DNA from 2 places in the Lysinibacillus fusiformis genome. Region 2 is predicted to be linked to the other one. Evidence: riboswitches for the same ligand, from Rfam matches in the RefSeq annotation. Region 2 holds a riboswitch; the other holds the start of a gene.
The links. A riboswitch is a leader RNA that binds a small molecule or an ion and turns the genes downstream of it on or off. The one in region 2 is predicted to bind FMN.
Positions count from the first base shown of each region.

Region 1: it holds a riboswitch for FMN, as region 2 does, so the genes downstream of both, JTI58_RS15480 (ECF transporter S component) here and ribE (riboflavin synthase) in region 2, are expected to answer to the same signal.

Region 1 covers NZ_CP070490.1:3,172,731-3,185,309, reverse strand. Annotated here, with positions in the region: gene JTI58_RS15485 (sodium-dependent transporter) at 556-1,902, opposite strand; gene JTI58_RS15480 (ECF transporter S component) at 2,146-2,733, opposite strand; FMN riboswitch at 2,952-3,138, opposite strand; gene JTI58_RS15475 (IS1182 family transposase) at 3,293-4,897, opposite strand; gene JTI58_RS15470 (RNA polymerase subunit sigma) at 5,061-6,347, opposite strand; gene sigX (RNA polymerase sigma factor SigX) at 6,344-6,877, opposite strand; gene JTI58_RS15460 (ATP-binding protein) at 6,956-8,731, opposite strand; gene JTI58_RS15455 (response regulator transcription factor) at 8,724-9,440, opposite strand; gene ccsB (c-type cytochrome biogenesis protein CcsB) at 9,556-10,737, opposite strand; gene resB (cytochrome c biogenesis protein ResB) at 10,734-12,410, opposite strand; gene resA (thiol-disulfide oxidoreductase ResA) at 12,417-12,579, opposite strand, start outside.
Region 2 covers NZ_CP070490.1:3,453,416-3,465,994, forward strand. Annotated here, with positions in the region: gene JTI58_RS16790 (transmembrane-type terpene cyclase) at 1-510, shown strand, start outside; gene safA (SafA/ExsA family spore coat assembly protein) at 742-1,350, shown strand; gene JTI58_RS16800 (TPM domain-containing protein) at 1,779-2,507, shown strand; gene JTI58_RS16805 (VanW family protein) at 2,679-3,659, shown strand; gene JTI58_RS16810 (methyl-accepting chemotaxis protein) at 3,759-4,583, shown strand; gene JTI58_RS16815 (HAD-IA family hydrolase) at 4,635-5,252, opposite strand; gene JTI58_RS16820 (DHA2 family efflux MFS transporter permease subunit) at 5,474-6,859, opposite strand; gene JTI58_RS16825 (hypothetical protein) at 7,554-7,817, opposite strand; gene JTI58_RS16830 (YibE/F family protein) at 7,865-8,641, opposite strand; gene JTI58_RS16835 (YibE/F family protein) at 8,638-9,762, opposite strand; FMN riboswitch at 9,983-10,108, shown strand; FMN riboswitch at 10,225-10,350, shown strand; gene ribE (riboflavin synthase) at 10,571-11,209, shown strand; gene ribB (3,4-dihydroxy-2-butanone-4-phosphate synthase) at 11,236-11,865, shown strand; gene ribH (6,7-dimethyl-8-ribityllumazine synthase) at 11,881-12,348, shown strand; gene JTI58_RS16855 (spore germination protein) at 12,503-12,579, shown strand, end outside.

The sequences.
Region 1 (12,579 bases), 280 kb from region 2:
TTTTAGCAAGGCGAGGGGTTGATTTCCGTTCCGCCAGCGTCCTTTCCAGGGGGCGTCCGATGAGCCGCTTCACTCACTTCCGTTCGCTCCAGGGTCTCATCTGTGACGCTAAATCCCCTAGGAGTGACGCTGGCTCCACTCCAATCAACCATGCTGCAAAATGTCTTTACTTTTTTTCATACTAGCATAGCAATCAAATAGCCCAATAACTGTATTCTTAGGGGGATAGGCCCTTTATTTTCAATGTGGAGAAGTGATGCGTGACAACACTCCTCCATAAAGAGTAGTGAACATCTTCATTTTATTTGGAAATCTTTGCTAAAAAAATTAAATATTTATGGGTTGGAGTGGAGGGCTACTTGACTCCCGTGGGATAGCGAGACAGGCGAAACCCTGCACGGAGCGGTAGCGGAGGAAGCGATTCGGCGCTCGCCCACAGGAAAGCAAGTAGCCTGCAACGGAAACCATTTTCACCTTTCACAAAAATTCTATTGATGGTTTTGTTTTTCAACACTATGAAAGGTGTATTCCTATTAGATGGAATACACCTTTTCTTTAATATTGCAGTAGCATATTAACAAACACGACAAGAATGATGATCGGTACGACAACTAACATTAACATACGATATGATGAATAATAGCCTTGTCCCATTTGACTACCCATTAACAATTCTCTTTTCACAAATTCTTTATCCACTACATGGGCAATAAAGATAGCAATGAATAAATTTCCTAATGGAAGCATGATGTTTGACACTAGAAAATCGGTTGCATCAAAAATACTTTTCTCAAAAATCGTTATATCCGATAAAACACTAGAAGAAAGTGCTGCTGGAATAGCTGCAATAAATACGACTATACCAAGTAAAAGTGTCCACATTGGACGTGATTTCTGACTATGTTCCATAAATGCCGCGACAATAATTTCATATAAACTAAATGATGACGTTAATGTGGCAAATAAAAATAGTAATAAAAACATCGCTAAAAATACTTCACCGAATGGCATTTGACTGAAAGCTGTTGGTAGCACCATAAATAGCAAGCCTGGACCCGCTGCTGGCTCTAAATCAAAGGCGAACACAACAGGGAAAATCGCTAATCCTGCTAAAAATGAGACTAGCACAGTTAACAGCACAACAGAACCTGCTGAATTTGGCAGACTTACATCTTTTTTTAGATAAGAACTATATGTAACAAGACAAGAGAATCCCACTGCTAACCCAAAGAACGATTGCCCCAGCGCTTCTAATAATGCCTTTCCAGTAATATTCGAGAAATCAGGCCATAAGAAGAATTTTACGCCCTCCATTGCCCCATCCAATGTAACAGCACGCACAACAAGGACAATGAACATTATAAAGAGTAGCGGCATCATCCATTTATTGGCCTTTTCAATCCCATTTTGTACACCTAACGAAATCACAAGTACATTGGCTAATGTAAACAACACTAAACCAACTAGCGTAATCCAAGGCGTACCTATAATTTTTCCAAATAGCTCAGCTGGATCTACTGCTGGATCGATTACAGCGCCAGCAACACCGAGCCCGCTATAAATAAAGATCCAACCTCCAACTACACTATAAAAAGTTAATAATAAAAAACAACCTAGTACACCCATTCGACCAATCCAAGCCCAGCCTGACTTTGTCGGAGCAATTTTTTTATATGCCGTTACAGCCTCTGATTGTGTACCACGTCCCAAAACATACTCGGACAATAGCATTGGTAACCCTATTAACAAGGTAAATAACACAAAGATTAGGAAAAACGCTCCTCCACCACTTTGTCCCGTTACATAGGGTAGTTTCCAAATTGCCCCTAGTCCAATTGCAGCACCTGCTGATGCTAAAATAAATCCTAATTTACTAGACCACTGTCCCTTTTGTTCACTCATCTCTTCAAACTCCTCAAACATTCTAAACTCTTCCCTATTTTACATGAAAATATAGCTTTCGACTAGGTCATAATGATAAAGTACTAGATAGCTAGAACACTCCATTACTTTTTTCTATGTTTATCCGTTAGTTTTGCCTTTCTATCCGTTCTTTTTAGTAATTTATCCGTTACATCCTTAAACCCTATCCATCATTCCTTCAACAAAAAAACCTCGGGTATATTCACCCGAGGTTAGCGTATATTATTTTGATATATAGATAGAACGTTGACGGTCGATCCATTTGCGCATTGTTGTAAATAAAAACGCCATAATAGCCGTTAATAAAATACCTTTCACAATGTTAAATGGTAAAATCCCAGCGACAATCATTTTATAAAGTGAGTCACCTACAACAGGTTCCATTCCTAAGAAGTATGTGTACATTGGTAAAAATACTACATAGTTTAAAATACTCATGCCTACTGCCATAACGACTGTACCTGTTGCTAAACCTCCAACAAGACCAGCAATTGTTTTAAATCGATTAAAAATAAAGCTTACTGGTAAAATAAATAAAATACCTGTTGTAAAGTTAGCAATATGACCTACTGGCACACCTGTTGGCGTTCCTGAGAAAATCCAATCCAATACATTTTTAAATAACTCTACTAAAATACCAGCTACAGGCCCCATTGTGATGGCTGCTATTAATGCAGGCATATCACTAAAGTCCACTTCCAAAAATGCTGGGAACGGCGGAATTGGGAAATTAAAAAGCATTAATAAAAACGAAATACTGCTCAGCATACCAATCGTAATAAACGATTGAAGTTTAACATTCTTCTTCATAGAAAACTCTCTCCTCTTTGCTGATTCAATCTCGCAAGAAGAAAGGTGACGATCTTTCAATTGTTAGCATGAAAAAACCCTTATGCATGAAAAAGCACAAGGGAGAAAGGCATGACGAATAAGCGTCAATATAAACTATTTTTTGAGCACTGTTTAAAAAGCCCTACAAAAAAGCGCTCGGCTATAGTTCACTTCATAACAATGAATGACGATCGTACCTCCATCTTCTCCCATCCAGACTTTAACTGTCGGCCTTGGAATCACACCAAGTCAGCCATGCAAATAAATTTGCACAGGTCGCGGGCTGAAGAGTGTAGCATAAACCATTCGAGTTAATGAAAAACATTAACGGTTTACCACTCTATTACCGCCGGTCGGGATTTTCACCCTGCCCCGAAGATGAATCATATTATTTTATACTACAACCTTACTATAATTAATTATCAAGAAAAAGTAAATAGTTCTGCTTAAAAAAATCCGATTAGATTTGTATGTATTATAAAAATGAGGCTGGGACATAACTAGCCTCAATTAGTGAGAAATCCTAATTTGAATGAATTCAAATTAGGATTTCTCTATTTTTTATGTTGTCTCCATACCTAATGGCTGTGAATTTTCTTAAATTCACAGCCATTAATGCCAGACCTATTTCATTTTTAACCTTCGATTTTCCTCGAACAGAAAATCGAGTGAAACGCAAATTAGCTTTCAAGAATCCAAAAACTGGTTCCACGTCAATTTTGCGTTGACGATAAATGGTACTCGTTTTTTCTTCTGAAAGCTTTGTTCTTACATATTCTTTTTGCTGTTCCCACTTCTCATTCACTATTAACTTACGATTATTTCCTTCTTTTGCTTTTGTACATAATGAACGGAATGGGCATTCGGAACAGTCTTCACATTCGTATACCTTAAACTCGCGCGTGAAATCATATTGATCCGTTTTCGTGGTACGATATTTAAATACAAGCTGTTGTTGGTTCGGGCATGTGTATTGATCATTTTCTTCATCATAATCCCAGTATGCTGTATTGAATTCGTTTTGTTTATACTTTTTCTTTTGTTCTTTTAAATACAAGTTATACGTAATTAAGGCTTCTCGTTTACGATTCGAAAGGATATCATCATAATTTTGTTCGCTACCATATCCAGCATCTGCGACAACGTGTTTTGGTAGTTCAAAATAATGTTGTTCGATTTCATCTAAAAACGGGATTAAGGTACGTGTATCCGTTGGGTTCGAATAGATACTATAGGCAAGCACATATTGACCTTCTGTTGCGACTTGGATGTTATAACCTGCTTTCAATTGACCATTTTTCATATAGTCATCCTTCATTCGCATAAATGTGGCATCTGAGTCCGTCTTGGAATAACTATTTCGCATGCCAAAGATTTCAAAGTCTTTTTGATATTTTAGTTTACGTACAATATAGTCGATTAATTGTTTGCGTGCTTGCTTTGGGAATTTCCGTTCGGCTCTTAAAGCTTTTCGCGCAGCTACATCCGATGAATCCTCTATTTTTTGATCATACGCGGAAATCACTTCGTCTACTTTTTCTACCATCTGGGCGAGCTCTTCTACTGCTAATTCTTCTACATTTTCTCGTTCAATTTCTGGTATGATTTCTTTCTCGAGTAGCTCATCGTATAACTGGTTTGATTTTTCAATTAATCCGTTATGATATTTCTCGATGGATTTTTTCCACACGAAAGTAAATTTGTTCGCATTGGCTTCGATCTTTGTTCCATCAATAAAAATAGCTTCCTGATCAATTAATTCTTCTTGGACCAACTGGCAACGGAATTGGACGAAACATTGGCGGATCAACTCTTTCATTTCTGGTTGAACACGAAAACGGTTGATCGTGCGGTAGCTTGGTTCATACCCTTGAGCTAGCCACATCATCCGAAGACTATCTTTTAATAGGGCTTCAATTTTACGCCCTGAGAAGACAGATTGTGTATAAGCACATAAGATAATTTTAAGCATCATGCGTGGATGGTAGGCGGGACAGCCTTCATTTCGAAGGAATGGTTCAAACGCTTCAGGCGAGATACTTTCAACTAGATGGTGGACATGGAAGGCAATATCATTTTTTTGTAATGTTACTTCTAAATCTAAAGGCAAAACTAATTGATTCATGTTATAATTTTTAAACATAAGGATCCTTCTTTCTGTATAATTTTGTTGTGGTGACTTAATTTTATCAGAAGTGATCCTTATTTTTTTATGAAAAAATTTAAAGCCTGTGAAATTTTACTGATCGTAAAATTTCACAGGCTTTTTAATTTAGAGGTGGGTTTTGTCCCAGCCTCATTTTTGACTAAGGCATATATTGTTTATTTGGCCCCACAGGCTTTGGCAAATACGTTTTCAAATCGAATCCTTCCCAGCTTTCTTGGACCACATTATCTAAGCGTAATTGTTGGCCAAAGCCAGCAGCAGTTAACATCATGGCCTCAATCAATTGCGTGGCGCGGATTGGCTCCATCGATGCTAAATCTAAGGGGATATCAAATGTAACGACGACACCTTCCGCTTCCTCTTTCACGGTATAAGTCACATTTTCAGGAACAACTGTTACATAAACATCATCATTTTTGTTTTTCATGAGTGTAAGTGCCTCTGTAACATTTGCAAATGTTTGACGGAAATCTGGTGACAGATATTCCGCACCATTACCATCTTGGTATAAATAATAATTAAAATGTTTGGCGTTTGTTAATGACATAGCTTGGCTTGGCTCGCCCTCTTGAGAAAACTCATAAGGTGTGCCATCTTCATTTTGAATCTCCACTTCCGTATATTCAGAATCTGAGAATGTATCTTCCAAAGTTCCTTTATACTCATTGACGGTAGCTGAAGCAACATCATAGTCATTGTCCTTTGGTAAAACGTGGACAAGCTTGTCTTCCTTCTCCTTCAGTTCACCTTTAAAAGGATGATAATCTGTAAACCTTTTGGCTTCTTCATCAATTTGAGGAGCGTATTTCTCATACATCTGTAGAGTAGAAGGTTTTTCTGTTCCAAAATCAGTTGCTACACGCTCATTTGGTATCACATATGTCATTGGCACACTTTCCGCATCACGTCCTGCTAAACCAATACGGAAAACGACAGCATCTTTCACATCTTCCTCATAGACAGATGACCGTAAAGATAACATGCGCTCATGCTCCGATACAATACTGGATTGAAGCGCTTCATCCTGCGTAGCAGCGTCTTTAGCAGAACGATCTTCCTGTAAAGTAGCGTAATTAGCCGTTTCTGGAGTACTAGCTAGATCTTTTTGGCTAGCGTCATTATTCATGAACATGGAGCCAACGAGTACCGTTAGCGCGAAAACTGCTGCTACACTCGTAAAAATCGGCATTTTTCGGAACTTAAATCGTGATGGACGTTCATCTTGGATCGAAGGTTTACTTTCTTGTTGTGCTTCTTCATTCTCTATAGGTTGTTGTATTGCTTCTTGAAGGTGACTATTATCCTGCAAGCGAGCATCTGCCATTAACCGATTTAATATTTCTTCTTTTGAACGGTGGTCAGAAAGCTTAGGGGCATTGTTCAATACATATTCAAGCTGTTCATCATCAAATGGCTTATGCGTCATTGCCGTTTCGCCTCCTGTTCTCTAATCGGCTGTAGCTGTTGCCTTAAAAATTTAATGGCTCGATGCTGGGTCGTTTTTACCTTAGCTTCTGTCCAATCTAGTATTTGCGCTGTTTCTGCGATCGATAAATCCTGAAAATAGCGCATTATAATGACCATTTTTTGGTCGCCTGTACAGTTTTCAAGTGCTGATTCTACCTGCATAAATTCATCACTGGCCTGTAGCATATCTTCCGGTGATGGTGTGGTTGAATGGAGCTGTTCCGTTTCCCAGTCAAAGAAATCATGTGAATGCTTTTGGCGTACAGCTTGCTTTCTAAAATGATCAATCGCTACATTTTTGGCAATAGCAAATAGCCATGTTTTCTCACTACTATTCCCTGCAAATTGATCATATGAGCGCAACACTCGTACATAAACTTCATGTGCTAAATCTTCGGCAAGTGTACGGTTTTTTACTAAATATATTAAAAACTGAAACACGTCTTGGTGATATGCATCGTATAGTCGATGGAACACGGAGTCATTCAAAGCACTCCACCCCCGTTCTATAATATTTGTCGTCTTACATTCATAGAAGTTACAGCCAATTAATAGCAATACATGTTATTAATCGAACGGTAAATAAAACGTGAAGGTCGTACCCTCTTTCAGCACACTGTCTACCATAATATTACCTGAGTGTGCCTTCACAATATTTCTAGCAATGGCTAAGCCAAGACCAGTTCCGCCTTTGGAACGGGTACGTGCCTTATCGGCTTTGTAAAAGCGTTCAAAGACATATGGTAAGTCGTCCTGAGGAATGCCATGCCCTGTATCTTGAACAGATATTTTAGCAAATGTCGGCTCCTGCTCGATTTTTACAGTCACAGACCCTTCATCTGTATGCCTTAGTGCATTATCGACTAAATTTGTAAGCACTTGTTCAATCCGATCCTCATCAATATTAATCATGGCCTCGTCATTAAATTCACTGTCAAATTGCAGACGAACGTGCTTTTCCTTTGCTACCTGAGCAAATTTTTGTGTAATACGCTCGAATGTCGAATTGATCGGTAATTCATCTTTATAAAGCGTCATATGCCCTGATTCCATGCGTGCCAAATCTAATAGATCTGTCACAAGGCGACCCATTCGCTTTGATTCATCATAAATAATTTTGGTAATCTCATTACGCTCTTCCTGATCCTGAATAAAATCATCGTCCATTAATGCTTCAGAGTAACCTTGTAGCATAGCAATCGGTGTCCGTAGTTCGTGAGAAACATTAGCGATAAAATCGGATCTTAATTTTTCTAAGCGATGTTGCTCAGTCATATCACGAATAACAGCCACAGCCCCACGTATCATTTCACCACTATAAAGAGGACTAATCGTAAATGTGTAGTAGTTGCCGTCCATTTCAATTTCCTCTTCTAGTTTATCCTCAAACATCAGCACATGATCAAGCATATGATACAGCTCTGGGGGGATAGGCTTTGCACTTTGCGAGCCTTTATTCACAAACCACTTTTGCATTAAACGTTCTGCTGGTGGGTTACTTAATAATATTGTACGATCACGGTTAAAGGTAATCACTGCATCTGTCATAGATGTCAAAATATTCGAAAGCTGTTCGTTTTCTTGATTGATAACCTCTAAATTGTGCTTTAATTGACGACCCATTTGGTTGAAGGCAACGGCAAGTTGACCAATTTCGTCATTTTGCGTTGTAGGCATTTTCGCTTCAAAATTTCCTTTCGCAATTTCAAAAGCCAACTCACGCATTTTTCTTAATGGTGAAGTAATACGTGAAGAAAGGAAAAATGCGAAGAATGTCGTCAGCACAAATGCTATGAAGGCAGCTAAAAAGACAATTTTCGTTGTTTCCTTAGACGTTTTATGTAGCGCATCTGGGCTTTGATAGATGAAGACAGCTCCATGTACTGCATTTTCAACATTTAGGGGGAAACCAAGTACGACATACGATTCCATCTTTTCTTGATCAGTAGAAGAAGGCATCATCATTTCTTTAATAATGGGTTCATCTGATTGAAACACTTCATGAAAAGATTTATTGGCTAAAATAGTATCTTGTATTTCTTTTTTGTTGACACCCTCCTGCATTGCGAAGGATACTTCAACATGGCTTATCGCGATCAATGCATTGGTCCCTGTAGGTAAAATATCTTTTAATAATTCCGAAGTAGATTCTGCTGTTTCATTGTCATCTACTATACTTGCCACTGTAGCAGCTGTCTGACGCAATGAAATTTCTGCTTGCTGCATATGATAATTTTGAAGAAATTCAAGCATTAATACCGTGAAAACAAATAATACAAATGAAACGAGAAGCAATATGGTTACCCATAGCTTCCCGACAACACTATTCCATATTCTATTCATTGACAACCTCAAATTTGTATCCAACGCCCCAAACTGTCACAATCATTTTAGCAGCGTTTTCAGAAACTCGGTTGAGCTTTTCACGTAACCGTTTTACATGTGTATCCACTGTACGTAAATCACCAAAGAAGTCATAATGCCATACTTCTTTTAGTAGTTGTTCACGGTCAAATACTTTGTCTGGCGATTTCGCTAAGAAGTACAGTAATTCATACTCTTTTGGTGTTAAATTGACCTCAATCCCCTCTGCTGTGACACGGTGTGCATCGTGATCAATCATTAAATGCTGGAACACCACCAAATCTTTTGAAGAGGATGCATTCGTCGTTGGTGAGAAAGCTTGTGAACGGCGTAAAATAGCCTTCACACGTAAAACAACCTCACGAGGACTAAATGGTTTTACAATATAGTCATCTGCGCCAAGCTCAAAGCCTTGTACACGATTCGCTTCTTCGCCTTTTGCAGTTAATAAAATAATCGGTGTTGCTGCGCGTTCTCGAATTTCCGCACACACTTCTAGCCCATCTTTTTCAGGCATCATAATATCAAGTAAAATACAGTGGTACTCTTTTTCTAAAGATTTCTCGATCGCTTGTTCACCATTTTCTGCCTCGTCAACAAGGTATCCTTCTCGCTCTAGATACATTTTTAATAAGCGGCGAATACGATCCTCGTCGTCTACTACTAATACTGAAATATTTTCTGACACTTTCACGATCCCTCTCTTCCAATCTTTCTCTACCTTCTATTGTACATGCTGTGACACATATTGAAAAGAAAAGAAAGCCTCTTCGCTACAGCGAAAAGGCTTGTTGTTTCACAGGTTACGCGTAGGAGTGTAAACCTGCAAGGATTAAGTTAACAGCAATTAGGTTGAATAAAATAATTCCGAAACCAATTAATGCTAACCAAGCAGATTTTCGACCTTCCCAGCCTTTTGATAAACGTAAATGCAGGAATGCTGCATAGAATAACCATGTAATAAGAGCCCATACTTCTTTTGGATCCCAACCCCAGAATCGACTCCAAGCAATTTGTGCCCAAATCATCGCAAAGATTAAAGCACCTAGGGAGAATACAGGGAAACCAATCAACACTGAACGATAACCAATTTCATCAAGTAATTGTAAATTGACACGTTTAACTAGTGGTTGGAAAATGGCACTAATTCGACGGCGAGCGATTAAACGAATTAATAAATACAAAATAGATCCTACCATTAATGACCAAACAACAGTTGTTAATTTTTTAGCATTAATTAATGCTGGCATTTCTACTAATGGTGACATGCCATGTTCTTCAACCACTTCATATTCATTCATACCGAAAATCGGAGGTAAATTGTAAATAATTTTACGAGTAGTTCCTTCTTTATCCACATAATTATAGCTAGACTCATAATCCATAGCACTAAATGTAGATGTTACCGCAACAAACCCAATAACTACTACAAGACAGTACATCACGGCCTCTAACCAAAAACGTTGTTTAGAACGCTTCGTTAAATCTACTACTTTTAATAAGTAAATAAGTCCTGCCACAGCACTAATAGCTAAAATAGATTGACCTAATGCTGCTGTAATAACGTGAATCGTTAACCAATAGCTTTGTAACGACGGCACTAGTGGACTTACTTCTTTCGGGAACATTGCTGCATAAGCGATAATTAAAAGCGCTACAGGCAATGCCACTAATCCAAGTGCAGTCAAACGATAAATAAAATAAATTAAGATAAACGCGCCGACAATGAACATACCGAAGGCAGTCGTAAATTCAAACATATTACTTACAGGCGCATGTCCAGTATAGATCCAACGCGTAATAAAATAGCCAAGCTGTGATAAGAAACCAATAATGGTAACCACAATGGCAAGCTGGCCCCATTTGCCAGTATTCTTACCAGTAGCATTAGCTTGCTTAATTGAACCACCAAATAATAATGTCGCAACTAAATAAGCAATAAACGCTACAAATAATAAGTTTCCACTTATATCAATCAAACTCATAAGGTGTTGTCACCTTCCTTTTCTTTAATGCCACCATTTGTGGACTCTTCGCCAGCCTCATCTTTCTCTAACTGATCTGTATACGGAGGCAATGCAGCAAATGTTGTGACAGCATCTAAATCCTTTTTCATGCTGAACATATTTTTGTTGACATGGGCAGCCATTAACACACGGCCGTCGGGTTCCACTTGCAGCCATAAACGACGATGATTCCAATAAGAGCCAATCGCAACACCGATCATAAAGATGACACCCCCAACAAACAGAATAGGGATGGTACTATCTTTACGTACCGTAATACCTGACATGTCACGCATTTCTGCACTAGCAAACTTCATTCTGTATTTATTTTCACCAAGTGGTTCTAAAGGAGGTTGCATAATTTCAACAAAGCTTACTTCTCCTTCTGGTGTTTCTGGTGTTGTCATTTTAAATAAAAACGCGGGATTATTTGGAATTGATGTTTTTGTTTGTGGCTCACCATTTTCAAACCCATCAAAATCTGGTGTATACACTAGTATTTGAACGGATGAACCATTGCCTAAATCATATTCTTTTTTAGGGTTTGTTAAATCAATCTCTACCTTACCTAATGATTTCTCCGTCGTCTTATTAATTAATTCAAAATTCATTTGTTTTAATTCATTTAGACGATAATCCATCTGGTAAAGAGCAAAGCCATCTTCTTTCAAAGGATGGTTTACACGAATAGAATAGTCTTTTACTTTTTCTAGATTTTCCGTATCCCCAGGTAATGCGTCTTCAGGTTGCTTGTAAAGTGTAATATCGGTCTGGAAGTTTTTAGCCACTACATTCACACCCTGTTTAACTTGCTCACCTTGAGGTGTATTATCATGTGTTTCTAAAATAAAGTCACGGTTTTCAATGAAATAGCCTTCCATTCCAGTGATAGCTCGTGTTTCACCTTCACGCACCCATATCGATTCATCAACATAGAAGCCTGGAACTAGACGTAGCATGACCCCACCTAAAAAAATGATGAGACCTACATGGTTTATGTACGGACCGTAACGAGAAAAGCGTCCTTTTTCAGCTAAGAGAGCGCTACCATCTCGACGAACAGAATACTTCATCTCAGTCATTTTTTGAGCCACTTTATCAAGCGTTTCTTCCGCACTCGCTGACACTTGTCCTTCTGCAACAATGCGCTGACGCTTCATAAAGCTTTCATGTCTTTTAACACGTTGATTCTTTAATGATTTATAAAGTGGAATGCCTCGGTCAAGACTTGCCACTATAATTGATACTGCTAGCATACCAACTAAAATCTGGAACCACCATGAGCTATATAAATCCGAAAGCCCCAACGTATAATAGATTTTACCGAATGTACCATATACGTCTGCGTAATAAGCCCCCTTCTCCATATCAGAAGCTTTTACGTAAAACTCTTGCGGTAGTAATGTTCCGACTGAAGCAGCAATTAATGTGATAATAATTAAGGATATACCAACTTTAACACTTGAGAAGAAATTCCATATTTTATCAACAAATGATTTGTTATATGTTTTGGAACGAATGGCCATACCATCATAGCGCATATCAACAACTTTATTTTGTTTTTCTTCTTCGGTTAAAGGACGACCACATTTCTCACAAAGCTTCGTGCCGTATGGATTACTATGACCACAAGCACAAATGATTTTTTCCATCGTCATTTACTCCTTATTTGGCTTCACTAATTCCATGTACGAAGCAATATCTTTCTCCGTCATTTCACCTGTAATAATTTTGGCCACTTTGCCTTCTGGATCAATTAACACTGTTGCAGGTAATTGTCCTACATTATAAGCAGTCATAACACTTTTTGTTTTGTCGATA
Region 2 (12,579 bases):
GCAGCTATTTGTGCCAATATTTCATGGGAATTTATTTTTGCCTTTTTCTACCCACAAAATGACCTCCAACGCTATATTACGCTGATTTGGTTCGTATTGGATGTCTTTATTTTAATGCAATTTTTACGCTATGCTCCAAATGAATATCGAAAGCTGCTATCAAAAAAGCTATTGTATTTCTCCTTTTTGATCTCGTTAATTTTCAGCATGCTGATCATTTTAGGCATAGTCTATGAGTTTCAAGATTTCGAAGGAAAGTACGTAGCATTCTTCCAAAATCTTATGATGTCAGGGTTATTTATTGCTTTATTATTGAAAAGAGGGAATTTAGCTGGCCAATCAATGGGGATTGCAGTGTGTAAGATGGTGGGTACATTATTTGCTGCAGTTGGCTTTTATCTCTACTTCCGCACGCCATTGATTACCATTATTTCTGTAGCAACACTCTTTTATGATTGGCTCTATATTCTTTTAATTTATCGATTGCAGCGTAAGCAATTAGCAAAATAGGATATATTGTGCAAATTTTGAACACCAAATCTATTAGTAATGTATGCCAATTACAAATAGATTGCAACTTGATGACAAGCCGAATGACAAAGAATAGCGTGATAAAGGGCTTCGACCATTCATATTGCGTGCTTGTCATACAAATGTAAAAATCCTTCCAAATATTTTGTGATGATTATGGCTCTGAAACTATTTACGATAATGGTAGAGCAAATAGGAAGGATGATTAACATGTTTAAAAAAATAAAAAAAGCAGCACTCGCTTCAGTAATAGCAACTTCATTATTAGTACCCGTTGCGGCAATGGCAGCCGAATCCTATACAGTGGCATCTGGAGACACACTATGGAAAATAGCATTAAAAACAGAAACGGGTGTACAAGAATTAATTGATGCCAACCCACAACTTGCCAATCCAAATCAAATTTCCCCAGGACAAAAAATTAACATCCCTGTAAAAGAACAGGCAACAGTTGAACAAGAGGTTGTTAAACTTGTCAATGAAGAACGAGCAAAAGCAGGCCTTTCAGCATTACAAGAAGATTGGGAGCTAGCTAGAGTAGCTAAATATAAGTCGCAAGATATGCACGATAAAAATTACTTTGACCACACAAGTCCAACGTATGGTACACCTTTTACAATGATGAAAAACTTCGGTATTACGTATAAATCTGCTGGTGAAAATATTGCGAAAGGTCAACGCTCCGCACAGGAAGTTGTAACGGCCTGGATGAACAGTGAAGGACACCGCGCCAACATCCTCAATAAAAGCTATACACATATTGGTGTAGGGTATGTACAGGACGGTAACTACTGGACACAAATGTTTATTCAAAAATAAAGAATCACATTATTTTGTACTGAAGCTTTCTTACAAGAGTTGAAAATGATAGAGCATCTACTGGCTAATTAGATAGCTAGTTGATGCTCTTTTTTAAGTAAACGCTGCGGGTATTGGGTGTAGCTTCGCGGGTATCGAGTGTAGCTTCGCGGGTATCGGTTGTAGCTTCGCGGGTATTGGTTGTAGCTTCGCGGGTATCGGGTGTAGCTTCGCGGGTATCGGTTGTAGCTTCGCGGGTATCGGTTGTAGCTTCGCGGGTATTTGCAGCAGCTTCGTGAGTATCCCCCTTGCTTTAAGATGACATCTGCCTGCTGGCTATCACCATTGCGAATTGCTATCTACTAGTAGTCAATAAGTTTCTCCTAGTGTATTTTAGAAATATGACGTAGCTATACATAGAAAATGAGCATCATAGGAGGGAGTGATCAATGATGAATAAAAAGGTTATTTTTATGTTCTTGATTTGCATGACGATGTTCTTGTTTAGTCAAAAAGGTACTTATGCAACAACTGTTCCAGCTCCTGTCGGTGATATATATGTGCAAGATTTTATGGAATTACTCACAAAAGAGGAGAAAGCGCAATTAATACAGATGGCTAAGGAATTGGAGGAGGAAACATCTGCAAAAATTGTTCTATTAACGATACAAACAACAGGTGAGCAAACCATTGCAGAATTTGCGAAAGAGGCTTTCCGACAATATGGTGTAGGGGGCGAAGGTGTTTTATTCGTATTAGCAATGGAGGATCGAAAGACACGTATTGAAGTTGGTGATGATTTAGCAGGTATTATTTACGATGAACTAGCAGGGCAGATTCTTGATGACTACACTATTCCAGCGTTACAAGAAGAAGAGCCTAATCAAGCTATATTCAATACGTTTGAGGTATTAATTCAAACTGTGAAAGAAGGGCATCTATCACAGTCAAAAAATTGGAATTTTGCAGAATGGGGCTTGACTGACTGGCTGGCATTTTTACTGTTTGCTGCTATTGGACTTACTACAGCACTCTTCCTTTTACTTTTTATTATGGGATTGTTTATGAAGGGTGATCAATCAAAAGGTGCTAAATCTCGTTCTGAGGATTCTACAAGCTATTGGCATAATAATGACAATGATTCTGGAGGTGGCGGCGGGGCTGATAGAGGATGGTAGCGTTAGTTGCCTCACCATCTTTAAGAAATAAACAAGCTACCATGTCTTGCAATTGACACCATAGCGTGTTTTTGCTGCCTTAACAAATAAAAATAACCAAAAAACAACACACTATGAGCAATAGACGAATAAGATGTCTCTGTAGTATGAAGATAGAGGTGGTGTTTATGGTTGAAAAAGAAGTGGTTAGCTACAAGCGGCATAATCTGGATGCTAGGTCTAGTAGGGTGTGATAAAGAAGCGGTCAATGATAGCAAGCTAGAACAAGAAATTCAACAACGCGAAGAAGTACAGCAACCTGTTACATATGAACAAGAGCAATTGATTGAGCCTATTGTAAAGGTTGTTGATCCAACTACGAATAAGGTAATTACAACAATATCTCCAAAGGAATTTGGCTTCGATACAGACCCACAAGCCTATCAAAAGCACATAGAACAATTAGCAAGGGAATGGGCGAGAGGAACAGATACTTCAGATGGCTTTGATCAGCGTATGCTACTTGATCGACTGGATGAAAATGGGCAAGTCATCAAGGGGAAGCCGCAAATCATTTTAAAGGAAAGTGAACTAGTGGAGCGAATTATAAAAACTTCAGCGACTGGTGGTCAGGTAGAAATACCACTCTATATAACAGAAAGTGGCTATTATTTTGAGGATCTTCCTTTATTAGAGGAAGTAGTTGTTGCATCCTATACGACGTATTTCAATCGTGCTGATTTAGGAAGAAATAAAAATATAGAGCTTTCTGCAAGAGCCATTAATAATGTGATCGTAGGCAGTGGCGATTATTTTTCTTTTAATACAATTGTGGGACCGAGAGACGAAGCAAATGGCTATCAGCCTGCACCTGAAATTATTAATAAGAAGGTAGTCATGGGTATTGGCGGTGGAATCTGTCAAACATCTTCAACTCTCTTTAACGCAGTAGATCAAATTCCAATCAAATATGTTGAGCGCCATCATCATTCCTTAGATGTAGGGTATGTTCCAAAAGGTAGAGATGCTACGGTTTCTTATGATACGTTAGATTTTAGGTTTCAAAACGCAAATGACGTACCATTTTTAATTAAGGCAAGCTATGGAGAGAATTCTCTAACAATTGAAATTCGAACGGCAGAAAAATATGTAGAATTATTGAAGAACTCATAATGTCGTGATAAGACACCACTAGACGTTGGTGTCTTTTTTGGGATGGCATGATATAGTTAAATTGATACAGATTAGAAAACTTTTAGGGGAGGAAAAACAATGCATCCTAAACTACAAGCAGCTATCGATTCGATTGATTTATACCAAGTAACTTACCCAGAGGATGCTTGTGTCATCGTGGCAGATACGGAAAGAGTGCTTGCCTACAAACCGGGGAAAAAGGTTGACTTAAAAGTTAGGGTTGGTGATCCAGTACATAAATATCGTGGAACAGCAACAGAAATAGCGTTAAGCTCGGGAAGATTTATAAAAGAAGAACGTAGCGCTGAAGGATTTGGTATGGCCTATATCGCCTCTGCCCAGCCTATTTTTGAAGGAGGACGTGTTATTGGCGTATTAAGTGCCATTATTTCGAATGAAAAAATGGATAGTATGCGCCTATTGGCAACTGAGCTTTCAAGTGCTGTTGAAGAAATGACGGCCACAAATGAAGGATTAGCCACTGCCAGTAAGGATGTATCCAATCGATTGGAAGAGCTATCTAATTTCTCAGAATCGATGACAGGCGATATTCAACAAATTAATGTGATTGTCCATTTAGTAAAAGATTTAGCTATGAAATCGAGAATTCTTGGTCTAAATGCATCGATAGAAGCGGCACGTTCAGGTGAACATGGGCGTGGCTTTGCTGTGGTCGCTTCTGAAATACAAAAAATGTCCCAGAGTAGTACTGAAAGTGCCGATAGCATAACTGTGCAACTAGAAAACATTAAACAATCCATCGATCAAGTCAATGCATCAGCCAATCAGATTGCTGCGTTTACACAGCAATTTGCTGCGAGTATGTACGAATTAACAGATGCCTATAAAGGGGTTAATAGTACAGCAGAAAAGCTCATGCAGATTAGTGACATCAAAGGATAACCATATAAAAAGGATAATAGACAAGTAATAGGCTATTATCCTTCTTCATGATTAAATAATCTCTAAAATTTCCTGTGGTGTAGTGACACTGTATTCAGGTTCCTCGTTTTGTACGACCTCTTTGGCATCATAGCCCCATTCCACCCAAATAATGGGTACACCCGCTTTCTTACATGCAACAATATCCCTTTGCTCATCTCCAATGTATATCACGTCAGATGACTCGACATTTGCTTCCTTTAAAAACTTTTTCATTACTTTGTCCTTACCAAAAATGCGGTTGGAGCAAAGAACATCAGCTACACAATGAATACCGTTCATTTTAAGGAATTCTAAAATATTTTCCTTAGAATTAGAGGAAATAATCAGGATTTTATAGCCTCTTTTATCAATTTCTATCAAAACTTCTTTCATGCCCTCAAAAAGATGAACATCATTTAATGATTGACGATACAATTTATAAAATTGCGGTAAAATCATGGGCAATTTATACATCGGAAAGTCAAATAATTTACTGCGTTCTGAAATTGATAATTTTTTTAATGCATCAATTTCCTTCAATTCAATGCCTTTAAATTTATATTTTTGGGCTAATGTATTCCATGCTGATGCAAACACAGCAGTTGAATCTGCCAGTGTCCCATCAAAATCAAAGATAATATGCTTCATTGCAAACTTTCTCCTTTTTCATCTCGTTGTATTGACGTCTTATGCTAAAAAATGTTACATGGAATGGGCGATTTAATGCATCGTGAAACAGCAACCATTTTGAGCGTACGTAAACATCTTATGGTAAATATTATCAGATAATGCGGCGATTGCAACGGAAATGCTACAACAAAATGAGGTGTCTCCAAAGCCCATTGAGACACCTCATTTTTATCAAGAAATTATTGTGTTTTTTTCAAGAAAAACGAGAGAGCGACATTAATAATTGCCAAGACAAAGCTGATAGTAAAGACAAATGCTGAACCTGAAGCCGCTGCTTCTTGCGTATTAGTTGTCATGTCACTTAGGAGCTGCTGTTGTTTTGCTGAGAACAACGACACCATCACAGCAATACCAATTGCACCAGACACTTGTTGAGAGGTTTGTGTAATCGCAATACCATCTGGAAAGTATCGTCTTGGTAAGGCATTCAGCGTATTCGTTTGGACAGAGGCTAATACCATCCCAACGCCAAGCATCATGATGATATGTGTTATGACTAATACCCAAGTAGCTGTTTCGGTACCAGATAGAACATAAAGTCCATAGCCGACCACAACAAGTATCGTGCCGGGGGTAATGACTGCACGAGGTCCATATTTATCGAAGAACTTGCCGATTGTAGGTGCTAATAGACAGTTTAATAGACTACCAGGAAGCAATATTAAACCTGTCACAAAGGCCGATACGAAAAGGGCCATTTGCATATACATAGGGAGCACCACTAGCATAGACAGCATATTGAAGAAGGTAATCATATTCATGAGAAGACCTAACACGAACATGGGATACTGAAATGCTGTCAAATTTAACATTGGCTGTTCCATTTTCAATTGTCGCAATACGAATAAACATAAGGCGATAATACCGAGCAAAATGACGCTAAGAACGGTAATGCTTGTCCAGCCTAAATCTCCGCCAGCACTGACACCATAGACAATGCCACCAAAGCCAATGGTAGATAAGATGATAGACCAGACATCAATAGCAAGCTGCTTTGTTTCATTCACATTGGGAATAAAGATAAAACCAAAAACGATGGAGAATAACAGGAAGGGGATGGTAACCCAGAATATCCAGTGCCAGGATAGCGTATCTAAAATCATCCCTGCCAATGTAGGGCCGAAAGCGGGTCCTGCCAAAATGACGAGACCCATAACGCCCATAGCACCACCACGTTTATTGGCTGGGAAAATCGTGAAAATCACATTTTGCGTTAATGGTAATATAATCGCTAGGCCAGCTGCTTGAATAATACGTGCTAAAAGTAAGGCAGCAAAGACCGGTGCGACAGCGGCAAGCATGGTACCGATTATCGAAAAGAGTAAAGACGCCATAAACATTTGGCGAGTAGTAAACTTTTGCATTAAAATGCCTGTCACAGGTACTAAAATGCCTAATGTGAGAAAATAGCCTGTTGCCAGCCATTGGATGGTTGTAGCGTCCACATCGAAGAGCTGGCTTAGCTCTCCTAGTGCAATATTTAATGCGGTCTCACTAAACAGTCCTACAAAGCCGGCTACTAAGAGAGCCACCATGATCGGACCTGTTTTTATTTCCTTATTCACTGTAAAAACTCCTTCAAAAAATGTTTGACTAGCATAGAAGAATGAAATACAGAACATTCTGAAATTTATAGATGAATTTTAGTCTTATTTCATTCTTCTGCATGATAAAGTTATCGTGATGTGGATTATCAGCGATCGTGTTTCCTATTAGCTAGTACACCTCCGCGATACTAACTCTTCTGTTTTTTACTATAGCAAAAAAAAATTCTCAAATGTAAGCATTAATTTTAGCCTCTACTATACGATTTCACAATTTGGACAAACTTTTTTGACATAGCATTCATTTTTTGAGAGGTACGAGGAGAAATATCTAGAGGCTGGGACAGAACTAGATTATATTGAAAAACAATAAAAATGGATATTAGCTTTTTCACTTTAAGAAGTTAAATATGCCTTCCTAAATCAAAAAAATGTTAGACCAATTATATCTTGGTCTAACATTTTTTCTTTTTGTCCCAGCCTCTACTTAGTGTTGAAAAACAAAACAGTCAATTGAAAGGTAGAAATGGATTTCCATTGCAGGCTACTTGCTTTCCTGTGGGCGAGCGCCGAGCCGCTTCCTCCGCTACCGCTCCGTTTAGAGGCTTGCCTGTCTCGCGATCCCACGGGAGTCAAGTAGCCTTCCACTACAATCCACAAACGTGTTACCTTTTTAGCAAAGGTTTTCAGATAAAGTGAAGGTGTTCATTACTCTTTATGAAGAGGTGTTGTCACGCATCACTTCTCCACATTGAAAATAAGAGTTTATCCCCTCTAAGAATATAGATAATGGGCGATTAATCGCTATGCTGCTATGAAAAAAGTAAAGCCACTTCGCAGAATGGTTGATTGGAGTGGAGCGAACGCAGTGAGTGAAGCGGCTCATCGGACGCCCCCTGGAAAGGACGCTGGCGGAACGGAAATCAACCCCTCGCCTTGCAAAGTTGCTTTTTCTGCCGTTGACATCATCTTTTTGCAACAACATGTAGCACCTATCACATATAAGTGCTAGGTGCTAGTATCTTTTTACAACAGTTTTTCTGTTTTTTCTCGTGTTCGAATTAAATAATAGGCATTGATGGAGGAGGCAATTGGAATAATCAGTGCAATGCCGATGCCTGCACAAAGAATGGTTGTCATTTCAGCACTAAAAACTTTGGAGTTAACAATCTCGCCAATCGAATAGGAGAGATCCTTGAACCAGATTAATAAGCTTAAATAGCCACCAAAGAAAGCAAAAAATAATGTATTGGTATCAGTTCCTAAAATATCTCTCCCGATACTTAGCCCAGATGTAAATAGTTTCTTTCTACTAATCGTGGGATTGCGATAAAAAATCTCATGCATGGAAGTGGCGATAGAAATAGCCACATCCATAATGGCACCTATCGTACTCATAATAATGACTGATGCACCAATCTGCACAAAATTAACGCCAATGTAGAGGGAAAAGATACTAATTTCTTCAGTCGATTCTTCACCAAACCCTTGGATCATCGATTTTTCTGTAATAAAGGTAATAAATAGCAGTAACACAACAATCGTCACCATCGTTGCGATAAAGGCTGTAATGGTTTTACTGTTTGTTTTATTGATATAGAAAAGGCTAATACAACTAATGACCGTACAGGCTATAAACGTCAAGATAATGGGACTATTTTTAGGGTTTGTCATTAAAAAGATGGTGATAAAGAGTACACCAAAGTTTAGAAATAAAGAAAGAAATGAGCGGACACCCTGCTTACCACCTACTATCACCATCAACGCAAATAAAATAACTGCTAATAAGACGATAACATTCATTCTTGAACCCTCTTTCGATTAATGAAAAATATAGCAGTATACTGACTAATAGGAATCGTGAGGACAACACCAATACCCCCTGCTAAGGCACGGGCTAATTCTAAAGAAAGATTCAAGGACAATGTGAGTCCTAATGTGGAAGAATTTTTCAAATAGAGAATAATCATAGGGATGGAGCCGCAAAGGTAGGCAAAGAATAAAATACTTGTAATCGTACCCATGATATCTTTACCGATTTCATGTCCCGAAGATTTAAGTGCTTTGACAGAGATAGTAGGATCTTGCTCGTATAAAGCAAAAATGGAGGAAGCCATCGTAATAGAGACGTCCATGACAGCCCCAAGCGAGCCAATAAATAAACCTGCCATAAAGACTGTGCGATAGGGCCGTGTTAAAAATTGCATTTCTTCATAACGAAGACCATTTTCACCTGTCAACCAAATCACAATTGAGCTAATGATAAGCGCTATAACGGTTCCTAAAAGTGTGGACACAATGGCTACATACGTTTTTGTATTCAATCCACTAATGAGTAGGAGCGAAATAATGGTAAATAACAGGGCACAAATACCACTAACGAATAACAGACTTACGCCCCCATGTGTAACATAAAGATCTAATGCAAATGATAAGATCAAGGCATTGACAACCAAACTAATGATAGAAAACAAGCCCTGTCTTTTGCCTATAATGAGTAAGGCAAAAATAAAAATCCACGCAATCATGATCATGGTTTGATCACGTTTTAAATCGAGGATGGTACCTGTTAACCCTGATTGTGTTGTGTGATTATCTATGGTGACAAAGATTTCATTGCCTACATGGTATTTTTGATCAAAAGCACCAGAAGAAGAATAGTCATTCATCAAATGAATGGATTGCCCCTTATACTGTCCATTTTTGATCATGGCCGTAATTTCCTGTGTAAACAATTCATCCTCATTCTCATACATATCTGTCATCGGTTCCGATTCTGTGACGTTCACCTGTATTACTTCCGCTATCGGTCGTTCATAAAATTTTTCATTATGATGGACGAAAACAATTGAAATTCCACAACAGAGTGCTAATAAGGCATAGAAAACACCTTGCTTAAACGGTATATTTTTTAAAAATGTCAAGGAAATGACCTCCAAACTGTTAGACTGAATAGTCACCTGTAAAGGAACGTTTTTTTGATTGAGAAGTTTCACAAACAAGTTAAATGTCATCATTTTAATAATTTCTTTTACATTTATCAAGTCACGTCAGAGCTGCTTAAAATTTATATGACGAAAAAAATTTAAAAAGAAGGATGGATAATATAATAAAATAGTGTTATCGTAAGACTAGCTAAATAAAAGTATCCTTCGGGGTAGGGTGAAATTCCCGATCGGCGGTGATGAAGCAATTCAAAGTCCGTGAGCGCAAGCTGATTTGGTGCAAATCCAAAACCGACAGTGACAGTCTGGATGGGAGAAGGGTAAAAATGCGAGCTTTTTAAATTAATTCTAATTTAGAAGGTTTATTTGACTATGCATTTATTACGCCACTTCCCAATCATCTTTTGGGAAGTTTTTTTATTTAGCTACAATCGAATAGAAGATGTTCTTCGGGGTAGGGTGAAATTCCCAATCGGCGGTGATGAAGCAATTCAAAGTCCGTGAGCGCAAGCTGATTTGGTGCAAATCCAAAACCGACAGTGATAGTCTGGATGGGAGAAGAACAAATGAGATGACAGTCTATGGAAAAAATCGTTTTCAAGTAGGCTTATTTGTTGATGTCTTATACTCCCAAAACCCCTTTGATGAAAGGGGTTTTTATTTTTTATTGGTAGCTAGTGAAGGGAGAAGGATAAAACACAAAAACAGGTGGATAGACTTTCAAAAATGACGGATAAAACTTCAAAAGTGAAGGATAGAAGAGCAAATAAGAAGAGTAGGTGATGGAATGTTTACAGGGCTTGTAGAGGATATTGGTGTCGTAAAAGCTGTGCAAAGCGATCGGGACAGTATGAAAATTACGGTTCAATCCGTCAAGATAGCGGAGGATGTCAAGCTTGGCGACAGTATAGCAGTCAATGGTGTTTGTTTAACGGTGACACAATTTACTGAACAGCAGCTTACAATGGATGTTATGCCAGAAACAGTGAAAGCAACAAATTTACAGCAGCTGGCGCTAGGTGATTCAGTTAATTTGGAGCGTGCCATGCCTGCTAATGGACGATTTGGCGGTCATTTTGTTGCTGGTCATGTTGATGGAGTCGGTAAAATTTTGCGCATACGTCCAGTAGCAAATGCCGTTTATATGGATATAGAAATGTCAGATGAACTAACAAGCTTTTGTATTCCGAAGGGTTCCATAACAATTGATGGCACAAGCTTAACCCTTTTTCATGTTGAAGCGAATCGTGTCACGATTTCGCTCATTCCTCATACTTACAAAGAAACCGTTTTAGGTATGAAGAGGGTTGGAGCAATCGTTAATATCGAAACAGATTTAGTCGGTAAATATATTTTACAGCAACTAAAAAAAGGGCAAGTAACGCCAACAATTACGAGAGATTATTTAGCACAACATGGTTTTTAAAATAACAGAATGAGGAGATGATAATCGTGCTACATACAATTGAAGAAGCCATTGAGGATTTAAAGCAAGGCAACATGATTGTGGTGGTCGATGATGAGGATCGGGAAAATGAAGGAGATCTGCTGGCACTCGCTGAATTCATCACACCAGCAACGATCAACTTTATGGCAACCTATGGTAGAGGTTTAATCTGTACACCGATTTCGCAACAGATCGCACATAAGCTAGATTTACATCCGATGGTTCAGCGCAATACGGATAACCATCAAACCGCATTTACGGTGAGTATTGACCATGAAGATACAACGACAGGGATTAGCGCCTTTGAGCGTGCATTAACAATACAGAAAATGATAGAAAAGCAAGCTAAGCCGACTGATTTTCGTCGACCAGGTCATATTTTTCCGCTGATTGCGAAGGAGCATGGTGTGTTAGAACGGAGAGGGCATACAGAAGCGACAGTTGATTTGGCGAAGCTTTGTCATAGTGTACCAGCAGGTGTTATTTGTGAAATTATGGGTGATGATGGGCAAATGCTTCGTTTTGAGGAACTGACAAAGTTCGCGGCACATCATGGCTTAAAAATGATATCAATAGAAGCATTGGTTGTTTATCGTAATCAGTTATCCACAAATGAAAATAAAATTTCTATTTAAAAAGGAGCAAGAACAATGGGTCAAACATTTGAAGCACAATTAATTGGAACGGATTTAAAAATTGCAGTAGTTGTAGGTCGTTTTAATGAGTTCATTACAAGCAAATTATTAGATGGAGCAATGGATGGTTTAACACGCCATGGGGTTGATCCCGCATCTATTGATGTCGCATGGGTTCCAGGGGCTTTTGAAGTTCCTTTTATTGCGAAACAACTGGCAGAAACAAAGAAATATGATGCCATTATTGGTTTAGGTACCGTTATTCGTGGCTCTACAACTCATTATGACTATGTTTGTAATGAATCAGCAAAAGGCATTGCCAATGTATCGTTAACAACGAATGTACCTGTTATTTTCGGTATTGTCACGACTGAAAATATTGAACAGGCGATTGAAAGAGCAGGCACGAAATCTGGTAATAAAGGCTATGATGCTGCAATGTCTGCGATTGAGATGGCGAATCTAAAGAAAATGATTGGCTGAGGATAATTTGAATAACTCGTCACAACATTTGTTTCTTTGAATATTTTGAACAACCGTGGGAAAAATATGCTTAAGTGTATTTATTGAAGGTGATTGTTTTCATAAATGTACTAATCTTGAGCTGGCTCAGTAGGAGATGAGAAGTATTTCATCAATGGAACAAATGATCAATTTGAAAATGTTGAAATCACTATTTCAACGCTCTGCTGATGTGATTTTCCAACAATATAA